Regions from separate parts of the Priestia sp. LL-8 genome, predicted to be linked through region 1. Evidence: riboswitches for the same ligand, from Rfam matches in the RefSeq annotation. Region 1 holds a riboswitch; the other holds the start of a gene.

Region 1 (15,153 bases):
CTTACCTATCGAACATCTATAAATTTATTAACTCTATTTCCTTTTAAAGGAAATAGAGTTTTTCAATCAACTATCAATAACTTACCACACGGCTTGGACGAATTCAATATATAGTATTTGACACTTATCCAAACATCTACATATAGAAGGGTGTCAAGTGAAATATTTTTTTTTTCGTAAAAAAAGTGTTTGACTTTTCTTCCCTATGTATTCTATTAGCCAAGCATTGTTTCTAAAAATTCCAATAAAAAGTGCAACTTATAAGAAGTTGCACTTTTATCTATTTACCATCCGCATTCGTTTAGCGCTTAAAGTTCCATTCATCCGATCCGTACTTTGTGCGCGCTAGTTCTTCTACATATGCTTCCTCTTCTTCAGACAGTGTATACGGTTCTAAATCGATATCAAGAGCAGAAGCAAATCCTTTATAAAACGCTTCTTTTGCTTCTTCAATAGAGATTTTGCGGCCCGCAATTGCATTGATCGCTACCGCTTTAGAACGAAATGCGCGCTGCATTCTTTCTTTCACGCGGTCATTTGGGTAATTAAACACGCTGAATAATTTATCTTCATCAATCTCTAACAGGATAGAGCCGTGCTGGAGGATAACTCCTTTTTGTCTAGTTTGAGCACTTCCAGCAATTTTGCGGCCCTCTACAACTAGTTCATACCAAGAAGGAGCGTCAAAACATACAGATGAACGAGGGTTTTTTAAGCTATTTTTTTCTTCTTCTGAACGAGGAATAGCAAAATAAGCCTCGAGCCCTAACGAACGAAAACCTTCCAGTAAACCTTCTGAAATCACGCGATATGCTTCTGTAACTGTCTTAGGCATGTTAGGATACTCTTCAGATACGATGACGCTGTAAGTAAGCTCTTCGTCATGAAGCACGCCCCTGCCGCCCGTTGGACGTCTTACAAAGCCTAATCCTAATTCTTTTACTTTATCAAAGTTAATTTCTTTTTCAGCTTTTTGAAAATAACCGATCGACAGCGTTGGAGGGTTCCATCCGTAAAAACGAATCGTAGGTGGAATTTCCCCTTTACTATGCCATTCTAATAACGCTTCATCTAACGCCATATTGTAATAAGGCGAACGGTTGTTGGAATCAATAAATCTCCACTTTGCTTTCATATACCTCATCCTCAGCTATATGTAATATAAAAAATAAATCCGTTTTTTAGTCTACCAAAAGATTGAGCTAAGGAAAAGCAAAGAGCAACACAAAACTGTGAATTCAAATGTGGTAGTTTTTTCATTTTCGGGAAGAAATCCGCTAGATTCAAGGCAAAATCGCTTTACTTCTAATTTCATTCACTTATATAATAAGAGTATGGATTTTGTCGAAGAAAGGAAGAATCAGCATGTCAGCAATTACAGCAGTACTCATTTTACTTGGAGTAATCATCATATACTCTGTCGTTATGTTCTTTGTCCAACGTCGCATTATGAAAACGTTAACTGAAGAAGAATTCCGCAGCGGCTACCGCAAGGCACAGCTAGTTGATATTCGTGAACCGAATGAATTCGAAAACGGACATATTTTAGGCGCACGAAATATTCCTCTGTCACAGTTCCGTATGCGCATTAAAGAATTTCGTTCAGATCAGCCTGTCTACATCTATTGTCAAAGCGGAATGCGCACAGGACGCGCAGCACAAATGCTTCGTCGCCACGGTGTTAAAGAAATCTATGATTTAAAAGGCGGCTTCAAAATGTGGAACGGTAAAGTGAAAAAGAAAAAATAATGGTATGTATATAGAAAAACCTCGCCTTTGGGCGAGGTTTTTTGTTAGACGTTTTGAACAGCCTGTTCTTTCTGATAGCGAAGCACTGGCTTTCTAGCTGCCAGCGTTTCGTCAAGGCGCTTCACAACCGTTGTATGAGGAGCTTCCTGTACGACTTCAGGCGTTTCTTCTGCTTCTTTTGCAATTTGAATCATCGCATCGATAAACGCATCTAGCGTTTCTTTCGACTCTGTTTCCGTTGGTTCGATCATCATGCACTCTTCTACGATAAGCGGGAAGTAGATCGTCGGCGGATGATAGCCAAAATCAAGCAGTCGTTTCGCGATATCCAATGTGCGTACGCCAAGCTTTTTCTGACGTTTTCCTGATAAAACAAATTCGTGCTTACAGTGACGGTCAAACGGCAGCTCATAGTGCTCTGCTAAACGACGCATCATATAGTTGGCATTTAACACAGCATTTTCTGTTACGGCTTTTAAGCCGTCTGGCCCCATTGAACGAATATACGTATAAGCGCGAACGTTGATGCCGAAGTTTCCGTAAAACGGCTTTACGCGTCCAATTGACTGAGGACGGTTATAGTCAAAGTGATAGCCTTGTTCTGTTTTCACAAGCACTGGTTTAGGCAAATAAGGAATTAAATCTGCTTTTACCCCTACCGGACCAGAACCAGGACCGCCTCCTCCATGAGGGCCTGTAAACGTTTTATGAAGGTTTAAATGAACCACGTCAAACCCCATATCTCCAGGACGGGCTTTACTTAATACTGCGTTTAAATTTGCACCGTCATAATAAAGCTTTCCACCTGCTGCGTGAACAATTTCAGCCATTTCTAAAATATCTTCTTCAAATAACCCCAGCGTATTTGGATTTGTTAACATTAAAGCGGCTGTATCTTCTCCTACTACGCGGCGTAAATCCTCTAAGTCCACTAAACCATGTTCGTTTGATTTTACCGTTACCGTTTCAAATCCCGCAACTGTTGCCGAAGCCGGGTTCGTTCCGTGAGCTGAGTCTGGAACAATGACTTTTGTTCGCTGCGTCTCACCATTTGCTTCGTGATAGGCACGAATCATCATAAGCCCGGTCCACTCACCGTGAGCACCTGCTGCTGGCTGAAGCGTTACTTCATCCATTCCTGTGATTTCTGTTAAATGCTCTTGTAAATCATATAAAAGTTCGAGAGCACCTTGAACCGTTTGCTCATCTTGAAGCGGATGGATGTGCGCAAAACCAGCAATGCGTGCTGCTTGTTCGTTCACTTTTGGATTATATTTCATCGTACATGAACCAAGCGGATAAAATCCTGAATCCACTCCGTGATTTCGTTTTGAAAGCGCGGTGTAATGACGCATAATATCGAGTTCTGATACTTCAGGAAGCTCAGGCGCTTCGGTACGCACATACGCTTTTCCAAGCAGTTCTTCAGCATTAACTTTTGGCACATCTAACTCAGGCAATGAATAGCCGATTCGTCCTTCTTTACTGCTTTCAAAAATAAGTGATTGATTTTGATTAAGCATGAAGATCCCCCAATTCATTTACAAGTTGGTCAATTTCCTCTTTTGTACGGAGCTCTGTAAAAGCAAGCAGCATGTGATTTTCAAGCTCTTGGTTATCACGGCTAAGATCATAACCGCCAATTATTTTTGAAGCTAATAACTGACTGTTTGCTTCTGTTACCGAAACAGGAAGCTTCACGACTAATTCATTAAAAAACGGTCCTTCATATGCTACATTTACCCCTTTTGCCTTTAACGCTTCATATGCATAATGCGTTTTTGATAAGTTTTGCAGCGCCATTTCTTTTACACCTTGCTTGCCTAAAGCTGTCATTGCAACTGATGCCGCTAAAGCATTTAACGCTTGATTTGAACAAATGTTAGACGTCGCTTTATCGCGGCGTATATGCTGTTCACGAGCTTGAAGCGTTAAAACAAACCCTCGCTTACCGTTTTCATCCACCGTTTGCCCTACTAATCGCCCTGGAATTTTCCGCATAAGCTTAGACGTAGTTGCAAAGTATCCGCAGTGCGGGCCTCCAAATTGACTTGGAATACCAAATGGCTGTGCATCTCCAATGACAATATCAGCTCCGAATTCTCCAGGAGGCGTAAGTAAACCTAATGATAAAGGATTGCTTGAAACGACAAACATACATTTTTCTTGATGAGTCATTTCTTCAATTTCTTTTAACGGCTCGATTTGTCCGTAGAAATTTGGGTATTGGACAATAACAGCTGCCACGTCACTCCCCATCTCTTTTTCCAATGCAATCATATCTGTTACTCCGTCTGCTGCAGGGATTTCTACCACTTCAATGTATTGACCCTTCGCATACGTTTTTAACACATCTTTTGACTCAGGGTGAACAGCCGCAGAGACAAGTACTTTTTTCTTTTTTGTTTGACCCGCACTGAGCATAGCGGCTTCTGCTAAAGCAGTTCCTCCGTCATACATAGAAGAATTGGCCACGTCCATCCCCGTTAACTCACAAATCATTGTTTGGAATTCAAAGATGGCCTGAAGTTCTCCTTGAGAAATTTCTGGTTGATACGGAGTATAGGCCGTATAAAATTCCGAACGAGAAATAACATGATCAACAATAACCGGCATGTAATGATCATAAACTCCTGCTCCTAAAAAAGAAGCACAGTCTTTTAAATGAGCATTTTTAGCAGCCATATTATTTAATTCTTTTAACAGCTGAGGCTCTGAAGCCGCTTTTTTAATATTATATTCTCCTTGAAACCGAACGCGCTGCGGAATATCTGAAAATAAATCATCAACAGATGAAACACCAATTGCTGCTAACATTTGCTGCTGATCTTGTTCTGTCATTGGTAAATAGCGATGTAACATGTTAAATTCCTCCCCAAAGCTTACTTTGAACGTTTATAAAAAGGTGTTGAAACCACTTTTGCTTTTAAGCGTTTTTTTCGAACCTGCACTTCCACTTCTTGACCAAGCTCTGAATATTCTGCTGATAATAGCGCTAAACCGATATTTTTCTTTAGTGTAGGTGACTGTGTTCCTGTTGTCACAAATCCAATTTGTTCTTCACCTGCAAATACTTCGTAACCGTGTCGTGGTATACCTTTATCAATCATCTCAATTCCCACTAACTTACGGGACGCTCCGCTTTCACGCTGTTCTTTTAACACTTCTTTTCCAATAAAGCTGTCTTTGTTCGTTTTCACTGCAAATCCAATTCGAGCTTCAATGGGCGTAATATCTTTTGAAAGCTCTTGGCCATATAAAGCCAAAGTAGCTTCAAAACGAAGCGTATCGCGAGCTCCTAACCCGCAGGGCAACACACCTTCGTCACTGCCTGCTTCTAAAATAGCCGTCCACAGGTGAGAGGCGTCAGCTGAAGAACAATAAATTTCAAAGCCATCTTCTCCGGTATATCCAGTACGTGAAACGAGAGCTTTTACATTCGCTACTTCTACATCATCAGCAAATGTAAATGGCTTTAAGGAAGATAAATCTTCGTTCGTTAAAGTTTGTAAAACTTTTTCTGCTAAAGGACCTTGTAAAGCTAGCTGCGCAGTTTCATCAGATTGATTAACGAGCGTTACATCTCCTTGTTTGTGAGACACTAGCCACTCATAGTCTTTTTGAATATTAGCAGCGTTTACGACTAGCAAATACTCTTGATCTGCTTTTTTATAAATCAGCAAATCATCTACCGTGCCTCCGTCTTCATAACACATAGCTGTATACTGTGCTTTTCCATCTACAAGGGTAGAAACGTCATTTGTCATCGTGTGCTGAAGAAAAGCTAAGCTATCAGCTCCTGTTACAAGAATTTCTCCCATATGAGAGACATCAAAAAGACCTGCCTTTGTACGTACAGCTTCATGCTCTTCTTTAATAGAAGAAAATTGAACGGGAAGAGCCCATCCTCCAAAATCAATTGTTTTGGCACCATATTTTTGATAGGTATCATAAAGCGGCGTTTTGTGTAATTCTGTTGTCATATTTATGTCCTCCTCTTTTTCACGTGAAACTTTTCATAACGGGGAGTTTTCAAATAGTGTGGGGATCACTATGTATCCAAACAAAAAAGGACAGAAAACCCCCTACTGTATTTAGTAGGAAGTCTCTGTCCTTTTCACCTGAAAGTTTACCTATAAACGAATAGGTTTGCCTCGTGGGTGGTCTATAAACGCATAGACACTCTCCAGAGCTGCGTCAAACAAGAGTCTTTTTGCCTGAGAGATTCACAATTTTATTGCTTGCTCCTTCGGCGCTACATTCAAGTAGTCTCTCCCCGTGTCGTCATTCGCTTCTATAAAGTTGGTAAAGTTGGGCATACTACTGAAAGATGTATCTATCTTTATTCACACAATCATTTGTAAAGTGCTAATCTATTTTCTTTTTAAAATTTTCTAAATATATTTTTATCCTACCTGATTCTTATCATTTGTTCAATAAAAATTTTTTACAAAGGAGCATTTTTATCATGAAAGTGAAATTAAACATCGATGAAACATGGGAAGCAGCCTTCTCAACTAAATTGGAGCAAGACGGCCCTTGGTCAGCATGGGATTTGTATAAACTTGCCTATGAAATAGAAGACCAAACGCTTATCTCAGAATTTGAAGGACTACAAAGCCCAAAACATCTAGCCGATTTAACGCCGCTTCCTCATCAGCTCGAAGTAGCCAAACAAGTAGTTGAAACAATGAATGGGAAAGCCATTTTAGCAGATGAAGTAGGACTGGGGAAAACGATTGAAGCAGGGTTAATTTTGAAGGAATATATGATTCGCGGACTTGTTAAAAAAGTTCTCATTTTAGTTCCAGCTTCGCTTGTTTCACAGTGGGCCATGGAATTGAATCAAAAATTTTATATTCCCGCAGTCCCTCAAAGGAAATCATATGTGTGGGATCAGTGTGACATCGTTGTGTCTTCAATTGATACAGCAAAACGTTCTCCTCATCGAGAAATTGTGCTAGAACAAGACTACGACCTCATCATCATTGATGAAGCCCATAAACTTAAAAACAACAAAACAAAAAACTATGAATTTGTGCAAAGTCTAAAAAAGAAATTTTGTCTGTTGCTAACCGCAACACCGATTCAAAATCGAATTGAAGAAATTTTTAACTTAGTCTCTCTTTTAAAGCCTGGCCATCTCGGCAATAAAGACTATTTCGAAGAATTATTTTCCGCTAAAAAACGTTCTTTGCAAAACGATGAACACTTAAAAGAGCTTGTTAACAAAGTTATGATTCGAAACCGCCGCCACGATACGGGTATCGAATGGACGAAGCGAATTGTTCAAACCATTCCTGTTGAATTCTCGCCAAAAGAACGCGAGCTATACGATGCGATTACGTCTTTTAAAGGAAACGGACTGCACGCTTCAAGCGCTTTTTCAATTTTAACTCTGCAGCGAGAGGCCTGCAGCAGCCGTGAAGCGGTATATATGACATTAAAAAACATGCTGGAACGTCAGGAAGATCAAAACAGCGCATTAACGGAACATATGATTACTCCGTTAATGGAACTACTTCAGCAAGTACCGCAAAATGCAAAAGCAGAAAAAGTTCTAGAGCTCGTTCAAAAAATTGATGACAAAGTCATTATTTTCACTGAGTACAGAGCAACTCAACTGTATTTACAGTGGTATTTAAAACAGCATGGAATTACCTCTGTACCGTTTAGAGGCGGATTTAAGCGAGGTAAAAAAGACTGGATGAAGCAGCTTTTTGAAAGCCACGCGCAAGTATTTATTGCCACTGAAGCGGGCGGAGAAGGAATCAACCTTCAGTTTTGTCATCATATCATTAACTATGATCTACCGTGGAATCCAATGCGTCTAGAACAGCGAATTGGAAGGGTCCATCGTTTAGGTCAAAAACATGATGTTCACATTTACAATTTAGCCATTCAACATACGGTCGAAGAACATATTTTAAAATTGTTATACGAAAAAATAAACCTTTTTGAACGAGTTGTTGGAGAGTTAGATGATATTTTAACAAAGCTTGATTTAAAAAATATCGAAGAGCATATTCAGGATATTTTATTTCATTCACGGAGTGAAGGAGAAATAAAAATCAAAATGGAGAACTTGACGTCTATTATTCAATACGAAGACAGCGAGGAGGATCAGCATGCAGCAAACTGATATTCATCAATTTTTAAAGCGTTACTTTCTAGCTAATAATTGTTCTATTGTCACAGAAACACCATCTTATCTAACGGTTCAATTAACGATCGAACTTGACAAAGAGTTGATGAATCGTCCATTTTATTGGCATTATGTTGAAAAGACAGGCGGAGAAGCAAATCCTGCTTCACTCACTTTCATTACAGACCCAGCGTTTGAAGATGATTCTGTTCAAGGAGAACGAATTCATTTTGGCTCACCTAGGCTGCATCAAATTTTCGCTTCTACTCAAAAGCTAGGCGGATTTATTCACTTGTATGAACAAGTTTCATCAGCTCAGCCAACAAATCAGCCTTTACATCCTTGGCTTGCGTTAAATATTAAAGTCTCGTACAAATGTGATCGTAAAAAAGACGAGCTCTTGTCGCTTGGCATTAATTTAATCAATGGACAAATCATTGAATCATTTCATGAATTAATCATTAATCAAAATTTGTCATCTAAAATCTCGGACTATTGCTTTACTCTTTCACCTTTTATTAAACCGAAAAGTGCGATTGCGCGACTCACATCATATGTGACTGACTACGTTAAAACTCAACCGACTGAATGGGCAGAAAAAGCACAGGAAAGATGGTATGAAGACTTAGCGCTTCTTGATCATTTTTATGAAACAGCGGAAGAGCTCCCAGAAATATATGTGACAGAGAAAACAGCGCTTCAAGAGCTGTACGAACCGACTATCTTATTTAAGTTTATAAACGGTGGCTTATTTTACATATCGCCCGAAACGATGTCTCGTCAATTTAATAAAACACAAGCTGGTTAAAAAAAGATGAGCATATGATATGCTCATCTTTCTTTTTTCTTTCGGTACCACAGCATAAACGACAGCGGAATCATCCCAAACCATCTGTTTGCAAAAGGTGCTCGTTCTTCTTTTTTTTGAATCTTTTTCGTTTTCCTCTCTTCTTTTGGCTGATCCATATATTGTACAAATTGCTGAGTCATATATTTTACATAATCATTCGTTTTCATATAATCATCTCCTCAGCACTATTATATCCGGAGAGAAAGAGACTTAATCCGTCCACTTCACAATGTGCTGATCCTTTTTTTGAATATATGCCGTTTCCGTCAATGCTCTTCCTTGCAATGTTTGACATTTTATTTTTAAGATGATCATCTGCTCATCTTCACTTACTACTTCGTATGAAACCGTACCAGTTTCTAATACTAAAGATGCAGATGGAGATTTATTATGTTCTTTTATTTCTTTTTTTACATGTACAACCGCATTTTCTAAAAGATGCTGCAGACGATTTTTCTGCTCTACTTCTTGATAAAATGAACTTTTCGTCACAAAATAAGTGGTTTGCTGAGCTACTAACAGAAGAAAAAGCGCACAAAATGCCAAAACGACCGGGAGAATAAATCCTTGCTCATTATGTTTCATGAGCAAGCATCAAAAACGTCGTAATGGTTTCTTCTCTAACTTTGTTAACACCGTCTGTTGAACGAATCAACAGCCTTTCTTTTTGCTGTTCATACATAATATTCTTAATGTGCTGCAGCACAACTTCATGACCGCTTTCATCCACTCGTCTTCTTATCTTGTCGTCGTAGCGTTCATAAGTGATGATCTGATTATTTTCCATTTTCAACGTAAGCGTAGTCGCATGAATTCCCACTTCTTTTGCTTCTCGATATTCCATAGCAAGTTGATTCACAAAAATTTCCCACTCCATTTCATTCATACTAAAGTCCGGATTATATGTTTGCTTAGCTAGCGGAATGATAATGGGGAAAAATGAAACAATAATTAAAAAAAGAGTAAAACTGACTAACATCTCTACAAGCGTAAAGCCTTTTTCCCTTTTCACTTCAACATCACATCACACTTCTTTTTCATTTTATCAGCGGAATCTGTCCATTCTACACAAAGCTTTTGAGCACTTTCTCCGTACCACTTCAGATAAAACGCAACGTTTTCTTTTACGATTTTTTCTCGCCGTTTATATCCTGCTTCATATTTATATTTCAATAGCTCTTCGTGCAAGATAGCATCAGCTTGATACGAAACATATTGCTTCTTTTCTGCTTCCTTCATCTGAACATACAAAGGAATAATTGTACCGGTTAGGAGTAAAAGCATGCTAAATGAAACAAGCATTTCTAACAAGGTGTAGCCCTGCTGACCCTTACATCTTGTCCACATAAAAACGCCCTCTGCCTATTTGAAAAGTAACTTTATATTTAAATTTTTGATTGCTGATAAAAATGGTCTTTGCCTGAGAAATATTGCCGTTTTTGTTGTATTGTATCGTGGAATTGCCGCTTCCAAATGTGATATGAATGGTGGAGTCATAGGCGCGCTTATAAAGAACGGCACGAGAATCAGAAATAATATATTCTGTTCCCTTCGGTGCGAAGTTAATTTTAATTGGAGATTCTCGGTTCATGGCTGTCTGCTGCACATAAAACGTGTCGCTTTGCAGCTGTCGCAAGAATAGTGTGATTTTGTAATATTCCACAAGCGGTCGAATGGCTACGATAATGGAAAACATCATCACTTGCACAATAAATAAAACCATCAGCATCTCAATGAGGGTAAATCCTTTTTGCTTAAGAAGAACCACTAGCTGTAACCTTTCCGGTACCGTCAATTTGAATAGCTTGGCCATTTGGACACACGGTGCCTTCTTTTAAGTAGCCTCCTGCTTCAAGCTCTTCTAGACTTGGTTTTTCGCCATTTTCAAGTTCGTATACTTGTACCTCAGCCTCTACGGTTTTGACAAGAGCTGAGCAGCCTTTGTTGTTAATAACCGTATTATGCTTTAATACATTTGGAATCATAATGAGCAAAAGCACGGTAATAACGAGCATAACAATGAGCATTTCAATAAGGGTAAATCCTTTATCACCTTTTAGAATCATATTCTTTCACCTTTCTACAAGCTCGACATCACTTCTAACATCGGAAGCATAACGGACATATACATAAGCAGAATGACAATTCCGATGAATAAGAATGTAAGCGGCTGTACATATTTTAAAATACGAAAAATAAACTGTTCCATTCTTTCCATCATAAATAGACTGTAATCATACAGTTCTTGAGAAAGCTCACCGTTCTGCTGGCCATGAACAATAACATGAGCCAAGTCTTTTTCATAATGAGATTTACCTGAAATGATATGATCTAATCGCATTCCTGAGGAAAGTTGATCTGTAAAAGCAAAAGCTTCCACTTGAAAAAATGGATGATGCTCTTGCTTTTGAAAAAGAGCAAAGCATTCATAAATAGATAAACCACCATTTAGTAAATTGCTCATATGAACAGAAAAAAAGTACGAGTTAAATAGCCGTGTGAACGTTCGGATAACGGGAACTCTCATAAAGAGCTGCATCTGAACTACTGGAGGCAATTTTTTAATGTAAATCACATAAAACAAATACAGGATGATTGGCATACTGATGACTGCAGGTAACACAAAAGGAAAGAACGACATCGCCTGCATAAATAGAAGGATAAACGAAGACTGCTTGTTTCCAAAGGATAAGTACAGAGCTTCAAACTGTGGAAGTAAAACCGTACTTAAAACAAATAAAATGGAAAGAATAAACAGCAGTAGCAATACGGGATATTGAACAAGCTTTTGAAATTTTTTACGATGCCTTACTTTTTCTTCAATCATTGAGCTACTTTCTTTTAAAGCAAATTGAAGGTTTCCATGCTGTTCTGCAAAATATAAATAGCTTAAAATATCACGGTGAAACTGAAGTTTAACAAAAGCATCGTGCAAAGATTCTCCTCGTTTTAACTGCTCAAGACATTTTTCAATATCCGTTTTTTCTTTGTTAGATACTTGAAACGTCAAAAACGAAAGAGCTTGAGAAAGAGTGTAGCCTTTTTCCAAAAGCTTAGAGACCTGCTTAAGAATTTTCGCTTGCTGAGCAAGAGACCACCTTTTTTGTCTATTTGTCTTTACCCCCATCCGTCTAGCGAATGCGGATATAAATAACCTAGCGCAATTCCTTTTAGAATAACATCTCGGAGCGTCTTATAATCATAATCCGCATTTTCTCCTTTCACTTCTCTCATGACCGCGCTAAGCTCCTTGCCATAAAGCAATTCGTATATGCTGGACTGACGATGCTTCCTCATCTTTTTACAAGCTGGGTGGCATTTTCCGGAACACAGCGGACAGCGAATTTCTACAAGGCGCTGTGCAGCTACTGCTACAAGAGTCTGTTCCATTTCTTGAAAGCTAACACCAAACTCAAGCAGCCTGTACAAAGATCCTTTTGTATCTTTAGTATGCATCGTTGTCAAAACCAAGTGTCCGGTAAGCGCTGCTCTCACAGCAATTTTGGCAGTCTCACTATCTCTTATTTCTCCCACCATGATAATATCTGGGTCATGGCGCAATATAGCTTTTAAACCAGTCGTGTACGTAATCCCCGCCCGTTCATTTACCTGTACTTGAAGCACGGTTTCACTCGGTTTTTCAATAGGATCTTCTAGTGTAATAACATTTCGATTAAAAAGATGCTTTACTTCGTGTAAAAGAGTATATAGAGTAGTGGTTTTACCCGATCCTGTAGGACCGGTAAAAATAATTAATCCATGAGAGAATTTCAAGAGAGAAATAAGCTTTTTAGTATGTTCAGGAAAAAGCGATAAATGTTTGAGAGATGTAGATTGTTGATGAGGCAAAAGCCGAATAACAAGACTTTCATCATGAGAAGTAGGAAGAGTTGATAAACGCAAATTTACTTGATAGTGATCAATGGAAGTGGTCAGTGCACCATTTTGAGGTTTTCTGCGCTCGCCAATATCCATTCCCCCTAAAAATTTAAAATGTGAAATGAGCCGTTCAGACATTTCCTTCGAAATAACCCTCTTTAAAATAAGCTCTTGGTCAATTCGTAGCTGAATCACAGCATCTTTCTTTCGGGGCACAATATGCACATCAGAACTTCGGCACTCACATGCATCTCGTATAATGTAAGTTGCAAACTGTTCAATTTCGGTCAAACGATCATCACTCCTTTATTTGTGATAAAGATGATTGGTAAAACATCTAGAAACAGTAATTTCGACCTTTTTCGAGATTTTCCTCCTTCTTTTTTCATTTTTTATAATTTTTTTAGTATACGCTTCTTTGCTTCGCTTCAGTCCTTGTACACGATGTACAACTTCTGTACACCTCTAAACGACTACATAAAAAAAGACAACGTGATGTAAAACTCTACGCTGTCGTTTTATTCGTTATTTACTGAATTGAGCTTCTTCATCATGTACGCTTACACAACTAGAGAAGCAAGACTTGTTTTTTTCTTGACTAAATTTTTAAGAGCAGATTCGTTATAGCCTACTACAAGCTTTTTGCCATCTGTTAAAATTGGTCGGCGAAGTAAACGAGGATGTTCAATTAATAGATTGACTACTTCAGATAGAGTCATGCTATCCACATCAACATTTAACTTTTTATATTCTTGACTTCTTTTAGCAAGAAGTTCATCCATCCCTTCTGTTGTCATAGAAAGAAGTTCAAGCATTTCTTTATGAGTAGGTGTTTCTCTAAATAAATGACGCTCTTTAAAATTTACATCTTCCTTCACTAGCCACTTTTTCGTTTTACGACAAGATGTACAGCTCGGATACGTATAAAATTTAATTTCTTCCATATGAAACCCTCCCGTTTTTTAGTTATAGATTGTTTATATACATTGTACACGTTTTGTATAACTTTTGTATAGTATTTTGCACATGTTTTGTATAACTTTTTTTCTTCTGTCGTATTTCAAGGAAAAGATAGCGTTTTCAGGAAAGAAAGGATGTATTATAATGGAAAAGTATCGATATAGTTTTATAAGTGCTTTCTAGTGCTTACACAGCGATGACATTCATCATGACACTAACTAAGTTTGATAAAGGAGGAAATGGACGTGGAACGAATGTACCGTGTAATGGGGTTCTGGACAGCAATTTTCACTGTAATGTTTTACCTCGGTCACATGCATAAGACTTCTTTACTCTTTTTAGCTCAAACAGGCTTTTTTGTAATTCTTAGTTATTTAAAGCTGTCTGAAAGAATGTACATTTACGTTTTCGGAGCATATTTGACCGTCTTTTTTGTGGGGTTCACGTACTGGTCAACTTTTATGATGACACCAGGACAGTAAAGAGAAAAGCGATGGGCTTCCATCGCTTTTTGTATTCTTAAAAACCATTTAGGAAAGGATTTTGATCCATTTCGTGTCCCACAGTTGTTTCAGGTCCGTGACCGCTTAGTACAAGCGTATCTTCTGGAAGGGACAGCAATTTCGATTCGATGCTTTCTAACAGCTGAGCTTGATTGCCTCCAGGTAAATCTGTGCGTCCGATGCCGCCTGCAAAAAGCGCGTCACCAGATACTACAAAGTTACCCGATTTGAAATAATATGAAACGCTGCCAGGAGAATGGCCAGGCGTTTCGTACACCTCAAATTGGAATGAGCCAATTGTTAAATTGCCTTCGACTGAAATAATATCGGTTGCATCTGGAGCCGTAATTTCTCCTAGGTCAAAAAATTTTGAACCGTTTAAATCACTATTATGAAGCCATTCTTTTTCATTTTTATGTACATAAAGCGGGCTAGAGTAGTGATTCATCACTTCATCTACTCCTCCAATGTGATCAAAATGAGCGTGTGTCAGCAAAATAGCCAACGGTTTATACGTTTGTTTTTCTAGAAATTCAACGAGCTGTTTTCCCTGAGCTCCCGGGTCAAAAACTAAACACTCTTTTTTTTCGTTAGCAACGACATAACAATTCGTTTGAATAGGTCCTAGCGGTATACGATGATAGTTCATAATGTATCCTCCTTGTAAAATTTATTTCCGTTATATGCATTATCATACACACATCATCTTATAAATGAAAGTAAGGACCTTTCTAAGCTAACAAGGCGAAAGAAAGATTGGTTTTCATCTCGACAAACGGTTAGAAAAGTTTTACAATTAAAGGGATAAGCTAATGATAGCGCTTTAATTTTAAGTTGCCTAAAGGAGGTTTCTTCGAGTGGGTCTTATGATTATTTTTGCACTAACAACATTGCTAGGCGTATTTGCAGCTATTTCATCTTTTAGAAATAAAAACATATTAGGCATTGGTTTTTCGGTACTAACATTCGGGGTATTCGGATGGTTTACCGTGATGACCATTATACATCACGGTTATCCGGCGGTACATCATTAAAAAAGCCACGCAAAGCATATGCTTTGCGTGGCT
Region 2 (15,153 bases), 3.9 Mb from region 1:
GCCGATAGATAGGAGTAACTTTATGAAAACCATTCTCTTGAAAAATGCAACGCTCTATCCTATTACGTCAAAACCTATTTATAATAGTGATGTGCTCATTCAAGATGGAAAAATTGTTTTAATTGGGCCAAACTTGCAGCCACCTCTTCGAGTAGAAGTCATTGACTGCAAACAGCGTTATTTATTCCCTGGATTTATTGATGTTCATACACATCTAGGATTATATGATGAAGGAACCGGCTGGGCCGGGAATGATGCTAACGAAACCATTGAACCTATGACTCCACATATCCGAGCTTTTGACAGTGTACATCCTTTAGATCCTGGGTTTAAAGATGCCATTGAAGCGGGTATTACGTCTGTACACATTATGCCAGGAAGTGCAAATGTGATTGGTGGCACAACTTCCGTTATTAAAACAGCTGGAACAAGCATTTCTCAAATGTTAATTCAAGAGACAGCTGGACTTAAGATTGCGCTAGGAGAAAATCCAAAACGAATTCACAGCCACGGCAATAAAGAATCGATTACGCGAATGGGCATTATGGGGATGCTACGAGAAGCCTTTTATCAAGCAAAAAGCAGTGACAACAAAGATGATTTGCGCATCAAACCTCTCACTCAAGCACTGAATAGAGAGATTCCAGTTCGAATTCATGCTCATAGGGCCGATGATATTCTATCAGCTCTTCGCTTAGCAGATGAATTTCATTTAGACGTTCGTATTGAGCACTGTACAGAAGGCCATTTAATTGCCAAAGAGCTGGGTGGAAGAAATTTAAAAGTGAGCGTAGGTCCAACTTTAACACGCCGCTCAAAGGTTGAACTTAAGAATAAAACGTGGAAAACTTATCAAGCTCTTTGCAATGAAGGAGTAGAAGTTTCCATTACAACGGACCATCCTTATACGCCTATTCAGTATCTAAATATTTGCGCATCCATTGCCGTACGTGAAGGACTCGAAGAGCAAAAAGCATTAGAAGGCATCACGATTACTGCTGCTCGGAATCTCCGTATTGATCATCGAATCGGCAGTATCGAAGCAGGAAAAGACGCTGATTTAGTGCTATGGAGCCATCATCCCTTTCACTACCTAGCAAAGCCTATTTTCACCATGATAGATGGTAAAATATTATTTAAAAAAAATTAACATTTTACCTATTTTCTTTTTTTATTTTTTTTAGTATGATACGTTTAGAAGCATGTGAATTTCACAAAAGCATAAACATCACACGTTGACTTTTTATGTTTGTTGACTTGTAATGGGAAGGCAAATGGTGCGCCACCAGGTAACTGGTTCTAGTGGGTTCGATTCCCACCCCGAAATTTTTTTAATTATTAAAAAATTTCGAGGGTGGGGACTTGATTGGAGTCTGTATATACCCTCGATCAGGAGGGAAAAGTTATGTTAAAAAAACGTGACCTAAATGACTGTCAATCTCTATACGAACTCATGGTACATCCTGATGTCTTCCCTTTTGTTCGTCATAAAGCCCATTCCTATGAAGAATTTTTATTTGTGACTAAACAAACGATGGAAGCAGAAGATCATGGAGAGATTATTTCTCGCACGATTTTAGACGAATGGGGTAACCCTATCGGCACCATTAATTTATTTGATGTACAGGATCAAGCCGGTTTTTTAGGCACTTGGCTTGGCAAACCATTTCATGGAAAAGGATATAATCAAATTGCAAAAGAAGCGTTCTTTAATGAACTGTTCTTTGAGTTAAATATAGAGCGAATTTTTATGCGAATTCGTAAAATCAATATCAGGTCTATTAAGGCTGCCGAAAAACTGCCTTATGCAGTACTTGCGAATGAAACACACAAAGCTTTATACGATGAAATTAATCAACATGAAGACGTATATGATTTATACGAAATTCCAAAAGACTTGTATACATTATACTACCTGCGTCACGAACAAGACGTTCAAGAAGATCACCAGCTTAAAGAAGCGTAAGAGTCTCTCCGTTACACGGAGAGCTTTTTTATGATTAAAAACGAGAGATTCTGGAAAAAATAAGTAGTATGATCGAAAAACGTTAATTGGAGGTTTTTTTATGTCTGAAAAAAAACGAAAAGAAAACGCAAAAAATACGTTAAGTAGCGCTCAAGAAATCTATTACGGCCGCGAGTTTAAAAAAGCAGACCGTGCAGGCGGCTACACGAAAAAATAAGTGAGGCAAAACATCTCTATCCAACGCTTGATCATCCCAACGTCCTTTCTGTAAACTGTGTATCGGAAGGACGTTTTATATTATGTAAAGATAATAACGCGAAGATTTTATGCGTATGATTTACGATTTTTTAATACTTTACTATATCCACAAAGTTTACCCACAATTATGTGGATAATGTGTATAACTTTATCAGATATGTATATTACCGCTTTCATAACTTGAAATGACAGTGGGTAATTTTTATGTAAATTTTCTGAAAAAATGTGAATAATGTGGATAAAGTTGTGAATATCCTATACAATTCAGCAGTTAACTTCTTGTTAACCTGTGGATATCTTCTTTAGCACTTTCGTTTGTTTTAGTAGCATGAAAGCTTTTGATGTATTATAAGTATAATAATAAAAAGTAGGGGAACTTCCCCTACTTTTTTATTATTGGAAACAATATATCCACACTTGTTCCTTGATTTAACTGACTAGAAAATGTCATCTTCGCATGGTGAGCTTTAATAATCCGATAGCTGACCATCAGCCCTAAACCTGTACCTTTTTCTTTTGTACTATAAAAAGGCTCGCCTATCTTCGCTAACCGTTCAGGAGGAATACCTTGCCCTTCATCAGCAAGCTGCAGCCAAAGGTGGTTTTCTTTTGCTTTAATAGTAATATGAATACTCCCTCCTTCAGGCATTGCTTCGATAGAGTTTTTAATAATATTAATAATTACTTGTTTTAACTGATTTTTATCTCCATATACCTGTGGTAACTGGTCGTCCCTTTCAAATATGAAAGCTACCTTTTTTTCTACTGCTTCAGGTTCAAGAAGCGAGCACACTTCTTGAACAAGCGCTTGCATATTCAAGGGTTCAACATTCATAACCTGAGGTTTTCCTAACATCAAAAATTCTTCTACGATTCCATTCATTCGTTCTAATTCAGTTTCCATAATATCTATATACAAAGCATCTTTGGGATTTTGTTCTTTTAATAAGTGAACAAAACCTTTTAAAGAAGTCAAAGGATTTTTGATCTCGTGGGCAATTCCAGCTGCAAGTTCTCCTACAACGGCCAGCTTCTCAGAAGTTCTAAGCTTCTCTTCTGCTTTTTTACGCTCCGTAATATCTGTCGATACGCACAGCATTTGAATTACTTCCTGTTTTTCATTCATAATAGGAAGTTTTGCTGTTTCGACCCAGCGCCTGTTTCCTTTTGAATCTTTAAACTGTTCTTCTAATACCATCCCTTTTTGGGTACAGTTTGAAAACGCCCCTTTATATAAAAGATCTGATTGAAGGTTGAACTGATATTTATCAATTGATTGTCCAATCAAGTCATCAGATTTTTCACCTAGCAGCATCGCAAAAGATTCATTAACAAGAATGAACTCCCTTTTTTGATTAATGGCATAAATATAGCTTGGATTAATATCAATGACTTGTCTTAAAAACGTTTTTTGTTCCTGCAGCTGATTTTCTTTTTGCTGTAAATTTGCTTTAGAATGGCGTATATAGCTAATCATTTCATTAAACTGTTTAGATAAAGTACCGATTTCGCCACGGTCAATTTCTCGTTCCGGAATTTTTTGATTAAAATTCCCTCGCGCTACTTGTCCCGCCAATTCATATAGTTTACGAATAGGATTCACAATTTGCCTTGCATATAGCGCAGTAAAAAAAGAAAGCAGTAAAATCGTAATAGCTGAAACGGTCCAAAGCGTTTTTTCAAACGTTTCATAAGGCCTATAAATTTCTTCAACGGGTAATTCAGCGACAATTCCCCAATCCAAAACAGGAATATATTCAAATGACGCAAAAAAGTACTTACCTTCGGTGTTCACAACGCGCTGATATCCTGATTTATGATTCATCGTTTCCTGGACGATTTCATTTTTCCTGGCATTTTCACCGATTCTCTGTTTCTCCGGGTGTGAAATAATTCTACCATTGCGGTCTACAATAAATGTATAGCCGTTCTCTCCTATATCGAACGTTTGAAAAATGGATTGAAAGCTTTTATTTTCTTCAATGCGCAGCGCTAAATTTATAACTTTTTTTACATTTTGCTGCTCATCCAAAATAGGAATCGCCATCACCACAATGTAATGCTTTGTGTCTGCTGAAACGACATCGCTTAAATATATTTTTTTAGTTCGCAGTGCTTCTTGAAAATATTTTCTTTTACTTAAGTTCACGTGCTTCATACTCTTTAAATCATCTGGGTAATAATGCTCCACATACCCTTTTGTATTAAAAATGGTTCCGCTATCGATATACGGTGAAATATTAACTATTTTCTGCAGTTCTTTGTCTATCTCTTGTTCATCATCCGATAAAAAAATAGGATCTTGCTGTACCTCGTCTCCCAAGCTCCAAATATCTTTAATAACGACGTTGATTTGCTCTTTCATTCTCTTGACGGTTTTATCAGTTACCTGTCGATATTGATCTTGAGAAATATTAGGAAGCATCACTCTTGAAACTATAAACATTAGCGTCAGTACGGTACAAATAAGAAGCACATTAATCGTGAAGATTTTCCAAAACGTATGAGATTTAAACCATTTCATGTTTGTTCACCTTAATCTAATGAAGTCTACCTCCATTGTACTGCAAAATGAAAACTTTTCCATGTAAATGATAGAATTCCATCTTTAGACATAGAAGAAAAGCATTTGGTTCTACATTACTATCAGAAAACTATGAGCTTTTTCACTGTATTTTCTGTTAAAACTTTTTTTAGGGTTCTTATATAAACTTTGCTTCCTGCATTTTCTTCATGCAGTAGAAATCAATTATTTATCCTCCAATAAAAAGACCCCATCACGAAATGATGAGGTCACCAATTTACTATTTCTTTTTCCTTCTAGCCCCGTAAAAACCAAATAAGAGAATAAACCAAACGGGTGTCAACAATAAGGCTGGGCGCGTCGCATCAGAAAACAGCATAATAATAAGAATCACTGCAAACAACGCTAGCACAACATAGTTTATAAATGGTGTTAACGGTGCTTTGAATGTTGATGCTGCATGCAGCTGCGGACGCGTTTTTTTATATCTTAGATGGCAAATCAAAATGATACTCCACACCCAAATAAAACAAATAGCGCTAATGGTTGTTACGATGCCAAAAGCTTGATCTGGTATCAGTTTGCTTAACAAAGCTCCCGCCGAGATAACCAGCGTAGATACAAACAATCCGTTGCTTGGTACGTGGTTTTTGTTCAGTTTTGCAAACGTAGATGGCCCTTGGTCATTTTTACTTAAATTATATAAGATACGGCTTGTTGAAAACATTCCGCTATTACAAGCAGAAGCGGCTGAAGTTAATACAACAAAATTAATAATTCCAGCAGCAAGCGGAATTCCGACTAAACTAAAGGTTTTAACAAATGGGCTTTCTGCTGCATTCAATTCCATCCACGGGTTAATAAATAAAAGGACGATAAGCGCTCCAACATAGAAAAATAAGATTCGCAGCGGAATTTTATTAATGGCCGATGGAATATTTTTTTGGGGATTTGATGTTTCCGCTGCCGATACCCCTACCAATTCAACCCCGACGTATGCGAAAATAACCATTTGGAATGAAAGTAAGAAACCGGAAACCCCGTTTGGAAACAGTCCTCCATGATTCCAAAGATTTTGAACCGTAACCGATCCTGCATCCGTTTTAAATCCCATTACCAGTAAAATAACGCCAATAATAATTAACGCAAGAATCGTAATAACCTTTATTAAAGCAAACCAAAACTCTAATTCTCCAAATAATTTTACGGTTAATAAGTTAAGCCCTAATAAAATAATCACACAAATAAGTGCAGGAACCCACTGAGGGATATCGAACCAATATTTCACATATACGCCAACGGCAATCACGTCAGCCATAGCTGTCATGATCCAGCAAAACCAGTACGTCCATCCCGTTACGAATGAAGCCCACGGTCCAAGATATTCCTCAGCAATGTCTGTTAACGATTGATAACCTGCCTTAGACAGCAGTAGTTCTCCTAGCGCTCTCATCACAAAGAAAAGCGCAATACCCACAATTAAATAAGCAAAGATGATAGAGGGACCTGCAAGCTGTATTGCTTTACCAGAACCTAAAAATAATCCCGTCCCAATGGTTCCTCCAATCGCGATTAGCTGAACATGACGATTGGATAAATCCCTCTTTAATTCTCGTTGTTCCAACTCTAATTCCTCCTAACAATAAAACCTTTGATGCAATCGTGCGGACTACAAATAAAGTCCAATAAAAAAAGAGATTGGATGCGCTCCAATCTCATGGTCATAAGAATAACAAATATTATGGTACATGCTACCAATTAGTAACATGCCAAATAAATATCCGGTACTCTTCTGTCCTTTTGCCTGAGATTGTGAACCCTTCGGCGTCGCGAAACTATCGCGATCTCTCCAGAAGCTGCTCCTGCTATAGTGTGATCCATAGCAATCATAGCTTTCTACGTATTAAATTTTTCAATCAATAGAATGACTGTCGAATAGTTGTTTATTCTAATACCAGTTGGATGCTTTGTCAATAGGAGAAATTAGTTTCATTTATTTTCCTTATTTGAAATATGATACTACATAAAAACCTTGTTCCTTTACTTGTGATAAAGACCTCCTTATTACAAAGAAAAAAGAGCAGAATCAAATCTGCTCTTTTACTCTTTTTCTATTCATTTCTTTAACGTCAAACTCACTACATTCTCCACGTGCGCCGTATGAGGGAACATATCCACAGGCTGAATGTAATCCACATGATAAGCCTTCGACAGCTGCTGCACATCTTTCGCTAATGTGGATGGATTACAAGATACGTAAACCACTTTCTTTGGCTTTACTTGTAAAATCGTTTTTAGAAGCTTGTCATCACAGCCTGTTCGCGGCGGGTCAACGACGACTACGTCTGGCTTCCATCCTTCTTTCACCCACTGCGGCATCCACTTTTCAGCTGGACCCGTCACATACGTGGCATGTTCAAATCCATGATCTTTGGCATTTTTTCGCGCGTCTACAATGGATTCTTCAATCGTGTCCATTCCGCGAATTTCTTTGGCATCTTTAGCAAGCCATAAGCCAATTGTCCCTACTCCGCAGTAAGCATCTACGATTTTTTCACTGCCCGTTAGCGCAGCTGCTTTTTTTACTTCGTCGTATAGCTTCACCGTTTGAAGAGGATTCAGCTGGAAAAATGCACGCGCTGAAAGTTCGAATGAAATGTCTCCTAACGTTTCTTGAATCACCGATTTTCCAGATAGCGTAAACGTTTCGTCTCCAAAAATAAGCGATGTTTTTTGACCGTTTACGTTTTGTACGAGCGATTTCACTTCCGGCAGGCGGCGCTGAATTTCTTTAATCAGCAGCTCTTTTTTCGGAATTTCTTTTTTAGCCGTGATTAAGACAATTTGCACTTCACCCGTTTCAAATCCTACTCGAGATACGATGGTACGTACAATCCCACGACGTTTACGCTCATTGTAGATAGGGATTTGAAGGTCTTGTAAAATTCGTTTTATTTCTTTTGTCACGTGATTTGTAGCTTTATGCTGAATCGGACAGTTTTCAATATCAATCAAGCGGTGAGAATTCAGTCCGTACAAACCAGCAATGACTTTTTGTTTGTCCACACCTACTTGAAACTGAGATTTATTGCGATAGCGCCACGGATCTTCCATTCCAATGGTTTGGCGTGTTTTTTCGTCTACTTTTTTTAAGGCACTGTGACGTTCGAACGCTTGCAGAACGATATCGCGCTTTGATTCTAGCTGACCTTCATAGGATAAGTGCTGAAGCTGACAGCCTCCGCACTGTTCGTAAATCGGACAGGGTGCTTCTACGCGATGAGGAGATTTTTTGCGAATTCGCTTGATTTTCCCTTCCGCAAAATTGCGCTGAACGTTTGTTGCTTCTACCACCACTTCTTCATTTGGTAATGCTCCCGGCACAAAGACGACTTGGCGCTTAAAATAGCCCACGCCTTCTCCATTAATACCGAGTCTTTTTATAGTCAACGGAAACGTTTGTCCTTTTTGAACTTTCATTTCAGTTTTTGGTTTATTCATGAGACCAACTCCGATTAGTTTAAATTCTTTATATAGTTATTAACGGTCCTTAACTGCTTAAAACCTATTAGACCGTATCGCTTTAAAAAAGACATCAACGCATATTATAACACTTCAACAGCAAAAAACCGACAGGAGAAACATTCCCATCGGTTTTTATCGTTATTTCGTTTTAGAAGGACTTTTCTTCATTTGTTTGCGTTCGTTCATTAAATCATCAATGCTTTTAAACGTATAGCCCTGCTTTTTTAAATCTACAATTGCTTGATCTAACGCATCCGCGTTATCTTTTGAAACGGTATGCAAAAGCATAATCGCACCTGGATGTATTTGAGCCATCATATTGTCGTACGAGTAGCGCCAGCCTTTTTGTTCATTCACTTTCCAATCAACGAATGCAAGTGACCAAAATACATTCGTATAGCCTTCTTGCTTTGAAAGAGCTAGCGTTCGTTCACTAAATACACCTCTAGGTGAGCGAAGATACTTCATTTCATCACGACCCGTAATATTCTTGTATTCATCTTTTACTTTTTGCAATTCCTCTTTAAAACGTGCATCATCCACTTGAGTTAAGTCAGGGTGATGCCATGAATGATTGCCGACAATATGCCCTTCTTTTACCATTCGCTTAATTAGCTTAGGCTCTTCTTTTAAATAGTGTCCTGTTACAAAAAATGTGGCAGGAACCTTTCTTTTTTTGAGCACGTCTAATACCTGCGGTGTATAACCATTTTCATAACCGTTGTCAAATGTTAAATAAATATTTTTTTTATTTGTGTCTCCGAGGTAAAAAGCATCATACTTAGCAAGAATTTGTTCATAAGCTGTACCTGCGGATGCGGGCTTGTGATTTTTACTTTTTTGAAATCCCCAGCTGATCGGAGTGTTTGGATACATTTGTGCTTCAACAGATGCTATGCCTGTTGACATCACAAATAAAAAAACGAGAAAAAAGGTGAACCGGCGCATAAGAAGCTCCTTTCGGAAGTCATTTTACGCTTAGTATCCACTCTATTTTCTCGTTCATGAACGTTACTTTTTACCATACGCTCCGGACGTATGTTTATTTAAATACAGGTTCTTTAAATTGCTCAAGCTTTTCAAACGAAGATTTGTCTACGTCTGCATGCAAGCTGTTTCCGTGTGAATCCATCGTCACTACAGCTGTAAAACCTTCTACTTTTAAATGCCACATTGCTTCAGGAATACCGAACTGCATCAAATCAACGCCTTCTACGCTCTTGATACAATCAGCATAGTACTGTGCAGCTCCGCCGATAGCATTTAAGTATACACCGCCGTGCTCTTGAAGAGCAGCAAGCGTTTTAGGACCCATACCGCCTTTACCAATAACCGCGCGGATACCAAATTTCTTCATAATATCCCCTTGATAAGGTTCTTCACGAATACTTGTTGTTGGTCCTGCAGCGGTTACGTGCCATTTTTCATCTTCATCTTTTAACATAACTGGGCCACAGTGATAAATGATTTGTCCATTTAAATCAATTGGCGCATCGTGATCTGTTAAATGTTTATGAATAGCGTCGCGTCCTGTATAAATCATACCGTTGATGCGCACCACGTCGCCAACTTTTAATTCACGAATTTGCTCTTCTGTAATAGGTGCTTGTAATACAACTTCTTTTGTTTCATCCGAATTTTGTTTCTCTTCTGCACCTGCATTTTTATTAAAATCTACTTCTTCGCCTTCTTGATACAGCCACTCTTGAACGCTTCCTGTATCAGCATTGATTTTAACGCCTAAACGGCGGTAAGCCCAGCAGTTATACGCAACTGAAACATAGAAGCTAGCAGGAATACGATTGATTACGCCGACTTTACAGCCAAGTAATGTCGTTTCTCCGCCGAAGCCCATTGTACCGATTCCTAACTTATTGGCATTTTCCATTACATACTCTTCTAATTCTTTCAGCTGAGCATTTGGATTTTCGTCATCTAAGTTTCGGAACAGCTGCTCTTTTGCTAATTCATAGCCTGTTGTACGGTCGCCACCGATTCCAACACCAATGACGCCGGCGCTACAGCCTTGGCCTTGCGCTTGATATACAGAATGCATGACACATTTACGAATGCCGTCCAAATCACGACCAGCTCTGCCTAAACCTTCTACTTCACAAGGGAGGCTATACTGAATGTTTTTGTTTTCACAGCCGCCGCCTTTTAAAATAAGACGCGCATCAATATAGTCATTTTCCCACTGTTCAAACTTAATAACCGGCGTGCCGCCGCCTAAATTATTACCGCTGTTTTCTCCAGTTAACGAATCTACAGAGTTAGGGCGAAGCTTTCCGTGCTTTGTTGCTTCTTCAATTGCCCAATAAATTGCTTCTTTAATTTGAAGCTGATTCACTCCTACAGGGGTTTTAATTTTAAATGTCGGCATACCTGTATCTTGACAAATTGGCGATAAGTTATCGTCCGCCATCTTAATATTATTGGTAATGGTCGCTAAAGACATTGCTGCACGCGTTCCTGCATTTTCACGCGCTTTTGCCTTTGCGATAGCACGTCGAACGTCTTTTGGCAATTTTGTAGATGTTTCAACAATTAAATCGTACATGCTTTGTTTTAAAGCTTCAATCATCACTTAATTCCTCCCATATCCCGATAATGTATGTATTTATCTATCTGTCGTACAACTTTCAAAATTTATTATACTCCTTCAAAAATTGTTTCGAAAGACCTTTATAGGAGGATTTCCACTTCAAGCAAAAAAGCGCTAGTTTTTCTAGCGCTTTTTCTCTCGTTCTTTCTTTATTCTTTATCTTTTTTAAATTGCTCACATTTTGCTTCTAGGTCATCAATCATCGTAATTAAACGGTCAATGTCTTCTAGGTCTGTATTTTCAGGCTCCATGGAGTCTAATACGTGTACAAACATATTCAAACGATCTTTTAAATAACGTACTTGTGAATCTTTATCTCGAACGGCGTTTCCCATTTTAAACCCTCCTGATATAGCTTTTCATTCGTATTTCTTTATATCCTAACGAATACTTTCATATTTGACAACTAAAAGCAATAAAATCCATAATAGTCACTGGTGTCCGTTTTGAATGAGACGTATAATTTAGTCTAGCAGGATGGACGGTGAGATGCTTTCATAATCATTTCACTTTACGGAAAAATAAAAGGAGTTTTTTTATGGCCACTTTACAACGAATTACCCCGGAGTTCGATCCGTGGGAAGCGTATTTAGATATGAAACAATACGGCAAACCGACGCTCACAAACGTTGAATTTACAACAACAACGCTTTGTAATATGCGATGTGAGCACTGCGCGGTTGGATATACACTGCAGCCAAAAGATCCAAACGCACTGCCGCTTGATTTAATTTTAAAACGTCTCGATGAAATTCCAACTCTTCGGGCGTTAAGCATTACGGGCGGAGAGCCTATGATGTCCCTATCTTCTGTGAAAAATTATGTGGTGCCTTTATTAAAGTATGCACATGAACGTGGTGTCCGTACACAGATGAATTCAAATTTAACATTAGATCTTGCTCGTTACGAACAAATCATTCCTTATTTAGATGTTTTACATATTTCTCACAACTGGGGAACGATGGACGATTTTGTGGAAGCTGGCTTTGCAATGATGGATCGAAAGCCTACTTATGAGCAGCGCGCCAAATATTTCGACCGAATGATTGAAAACAGCCGTGCGCTTGTAAAAGCTGGTGTAACGGTATCAGCTGAAACGATGTTAAATAAACGTACGCTTCCTCATATGGAAAAGATTCATCGTCAAATTGTGGATGAAATGCTTTGTCAGCGTCACGAAGTACACCCTATGTATCCAAGTGACTTTGCCAGCACATTAGAAACATTATCTCTTCCTGAAATGCGCCAAGCAATTCGTCACCTTCTTGATATTCGAGATGAAAATGTGTGGATGCTATTCGGCACGTTACCTTTTTATGCATGCAGTAATAATGAGGAAGACTTAGCGCTTTTACAACGCTTGTATAGCAGTAAAAATGTAACTGTTCGAAACGATCCAGACGGGCGCTCTCGCCTAAATGTAAATATTTTTGACGGAGATATTATCGTAACGGATTTTGGTGATACGCCTCCTCTTGGCAACATTCAAGATACAAAGCTTACAGACGCTTTTGATACGTGGCAACAAAGTACGATTTCAAAAGAACTTAGCTGTCATTGTTCAGCGGTCTCTTGTTTGGGACCTAATATTTTGGTGAAAAACAGCTATTATCAAGATACTGATTTTAGCAAACTCCAAGCGAACATCACAAAATAACAAAAAAGAGATTCCAGCACTGGAATCTCTTTTTTGTTATCTCGGCTGATCGTAAGCCCCAAAGCTTAAGGAAACATAGTCTTGTACAGGAATCCATGCTCCAATTCCTTGAGACGTTACATTTCTCACAACAATTGAGCGCTTACTTCCTTTTACCGTTACATACACTTCTCCATACGTCACTTTTCCCTTTTCACTTACAGCAGGCGTGTACGCATAGAGATAACCTACTTTTTTAGGAGCTACGTTATAGACCTGGTCTTTTTTCGTTCCAGCACCTACAAACGTTTGAAAAGATAAAGCAAGCTTTGTTTTTTTAGCTGCTTCGATTAGCATCATTTGTTTAACATGATCAGGCTGAGGCACTTTTGCTGTTAATCCGCCTTTTACATGGCTTTGATTTTCCTGACTGTACATCATTTTATACTGAGTTTTTCCTGCTCTGTTATCATAATGATTCGTATTGATTCGCTGGTGCTGCCAGTTAACGTTTGTTTCTGCGGATTCATAATTTAACGGCCACTGTCCTAAAAAGATGGTTGCTCTAAAACCAATTGCCCATGGAGTTTTAGAAATGTTTGATTCATTTAATATACGAATTAAATCAGGGTTTTCAATTTTTACATTTGACGTTTCAATAAGCTCTTTTGTGAACTCACTCGGCTGCAAATATGGCGTGTCTTGACTAGCATTTGGATACGTATTTTCTTTTGAGATATTTAAAGCTGAAGAAGGCACGTTGATGGTAGGCTGAGCTGTTTTCGCAATGGCGATCTTCGTTGAACATGAAAATGAAATAATGATGGTAAACACAAATAAAAGCAATTTACGTAACATCTAGAAACTCCTTTCAACATCGTTAATGAATGCAACCATAGTTTTTTCAAACAACCCCTGTTTTATCCTGAATAACAAAAGGGAAATTCTTCTATTCAATTACACAAAAAGAAACGTTCACATAAAGTGAACGTTTCTTTTTTAAATAAGATAAAAACCAATTCCCATAATAATATAAGCACCTAAAAGAGTTGCACCTTCAAACCAGTTTGTATCTCCGTCATTAGAAATCGCAATGGTTAAAAATACAGCTGTTACCATCGCAATCAACTCAGGCCAAGTAAAAACTAGAGACATTTGGTTTTCGAACATTAGCGAAACAAGTACTAATATCGGCGCTACAAACATCGCTACTTGTAAAGTTGACCCAACAGCAATTTCAACAGCTACACCCATGCGATTTTTAACGGCCATAATAATAGCGGAAGCATGCTCTGCCGCGTTCCCAACAATCGCTACAATGATGACCCCGATGAACAGCTCACTCCAGCCAAAGCTTTCCGATACAATTTCGATTGTACTTACCAAGCTTTCGGATACGTAAGCTACAGCTAAAGTAGACAAAAAGAGAACCGCAATCGCTTTCCACATTGACCACTCTGGCTCCTCATGTTCTTCCACTTCTTCACTTTTATGCTGATACACGCCTCGATGCGTTACCAGCTTAAAGAATAACGCCGCTAAGTATAAGATGATGAGAATAATGGAAATCCCGACACTTAGAGACATGGTCTTCGCTTCGTTCATTTCGCTAGCAAACACTTCAGGAATAACAAACGCAACGATAACGGCAAAGATCAATAATCCAGAATTATGTCTTGCATCATAGACATTAAATTCTTGACGCTTAAATTTTAATCCCCCGATGAAGAATGAAAGACCGCCTACAAGAAGGAGATTTCCTAATACAGAACCGGTTAACGATGCAAGCACCACTGCTGTAAGGCCTTCTTTTAGAGCAAAAATAGAAATAATCAATTCTACAGCGTTACCAAACGTAGCATTTAATAGACCGCCTATCCGAGGACCAGCTACAACAGCTAAACTCTCTGTTGCTCTCCCCATAAAAGCTGCGAGGGCAATGATTGTTAAACAGTAAATAATAAACATAAGAACATCTGACCAGTGCATCATGTGCCCAATAACAGATAGCGGTACCCCAAGAATAACCGCTATAAGAAAAATCCGATTGATCATCGATATGTACACCTACCTTATTCATTTTTTGACAACAAAATCAATCATATCAAATTAATGGAATTTGTATAGACTCACCGTCAATGTTAGTATTTTTAACCTATTTTTATAAATGATAAACCCTTAATTGATTTTTGATTAAGATATTTAAAAATCAGCCAAACTACCAAGGGTAAAAAGATATAATAAGGAGTGAAAAAATGAGCAGTAATGATGTGAAAAATCAAATTTTATCCGTACTGGATGACTATACAATTGGAACGTTAGCTACAATTCAAGATGGAAAACCTTATTCACGCTTTATGATGTTTTTTCATGAAGATCTTGTGCTTTACACCGCCACCAATAAAGATACCCATAAAGTCGAAGAACTAGAAAAAAACCCTTACGTTCATATTTTGTTAGGCTATGATGGGCAAGGTTGGAGTGATCCGTATGTAGAGGTAGAAGCCAAAGTAAATGTAGAAACAAACGAAGAGTTAAAAAAGAAATTTTGGAATGAAAAGTTAAAAGAGTGGATTAAAAGTCCAGACGACCCAAATTATTTGCTTCTTCAGCTGACCCCTGAACGCATGCGCTATTTT

Evidence for each region. Region 1 has a riboswitch for glycine ahead of gcvT (glycine cleavage system aminomethyltransferase GcvT). Riboswitches for the same ligand answer to the same signal wherever they lie in the genome.
Region 2: another riboswitch for glycine. It lies ahead of U9R83_RS01995 (amino acid permease); the one in region 1 lies ahead of gcvT (glycine cleavage system aminomethyltransferase GcvT).

Annotation. Positions count from the first base shown of each region.
Region 1 covers NZ_JAZAQH010000001.1:4,279,068-4,294,220, forward strand. Annotated here, with positions in the region: gene U9R83_RS22355 (lipoate--protein ligase family protein) at 302-1,135, opposite strand; gene U9R83_RS22360 (rhodanese-like domain-containing protein) at 1,366-1,749, shown strand; gene gcvPB (aminomethyl-transferring glycine dehydrogenase subunit GcvPB) at 1,794-3,272, opposite strand; gene gcvPA (aminomethyl-transferring glycine dehydrogenase subunit GcvPA) at 3,265-4,611, opposite strand; gene gcvT (glycine cleavage system aminomethyltransferase GcvT) at 4,632-5,732, opposite strand; glycine riboswitch at 5,945-6,037, opposite strand; gene U9R83_RS22380 (DEAD/DEAH box helicase) at 6,218-7,891, shown strand; gene U9R83_RS22385 (YqhG family protein) at 7,878-8,702, shown strand; gene U9R83_RS22390 (YqzE family protein) at 8,726-8,911, opposite strand; gene comGG (competence type IV pilus minor pilin ComGG) at 8,955-9,329, opposite strand; gene comGF (competence type IV pilus minor pilin ComGF) at 9,319-9,756, opposite strand; gene U9R83_RS22405 (type II secretion system protein) at 9,753-10,091, opposite strand; gene comGD (competence type IV pilus minor pilin ComGD) at 10,075-10,557, opposite strand; gene comGC (competence type IV pilus major pilin ComGC) at 10,499-10,810, opposite strand; gene comGB (competence type IV pilus assembly protein ComGB) at 10,825-11,871, opposite strand; gene comGA (competence type IV pilus ATPase ComGA) at 11,862-12,914, opposite strand; gene U9R83_RS22430 (Spx/MgsR family RNA polymerase-binding regulatory protein) at 13,184-13,567, opposite strand; gene U9R83_RS22435 (DUF2626 domain-containing protein) at 13,829-14,065, shown strand; gene U9R83_RS22440 (MBL fold metallo-hydrolase) at 14,103-14,735, opposite strand; gene U9R83_RS22445 (DUF2759 domain-containing protein) at 14,944-15,120, shown strand.
Region 2 covers NZ_JAZAQH010000001.1:369,737-384,889, reverse strand. Annotated here, with positions in the region: gene U9R83_RS02015 (amidohydrolase) at 23-1,150, shown strand; gene U9R83_RS02010 (GNAT family N-acetyltransferase) at 1,406-1,966, shown strand; gene U9R83_RS02005 (YfhE family protein) at 2,067-2,183, shown strand; gene U9R83_RS02000 (PAS domain-containing sensor histidine kinase) at 2,607-4,748, opposite strand; gene U9R83_RS01995 (amino acid permease) at 5,029-6,372, opposite strand; glycine riboswitch at 6,531-6,611, opposite strand; gene rlmD (23S rRNA (uracil(1939)-C(5))-methyltransferase RlmD) at 6,864-8,249, opposite strand; gene pdaA (delta-lactam-biosynthetic de-N-acetylase) at 8,412-9,221, opposite strand; gene U9R83_RS01980 (fumarate hydratase) at 9,316-10,857, opposite strand; gene U9R83_RS01975 (SE1561 family protein) at 11,028-11,213, opposite strand; gene yfkAB (radical SAM/CxCxxxxC motif protein YfkAB) at 11,417-12,535, shown strand; gene U9R83_RS01965 (YfkD famly protein) at 12,572-13,372, opposite strand; gene cax (calcium/proton exchanger) at 13,514-14,569, opposite strand; gene U9R83_RS01955 (pyridoxamine 5'-phosphate oxidase family protein) at 14,770-15,153, shown strand, end outside.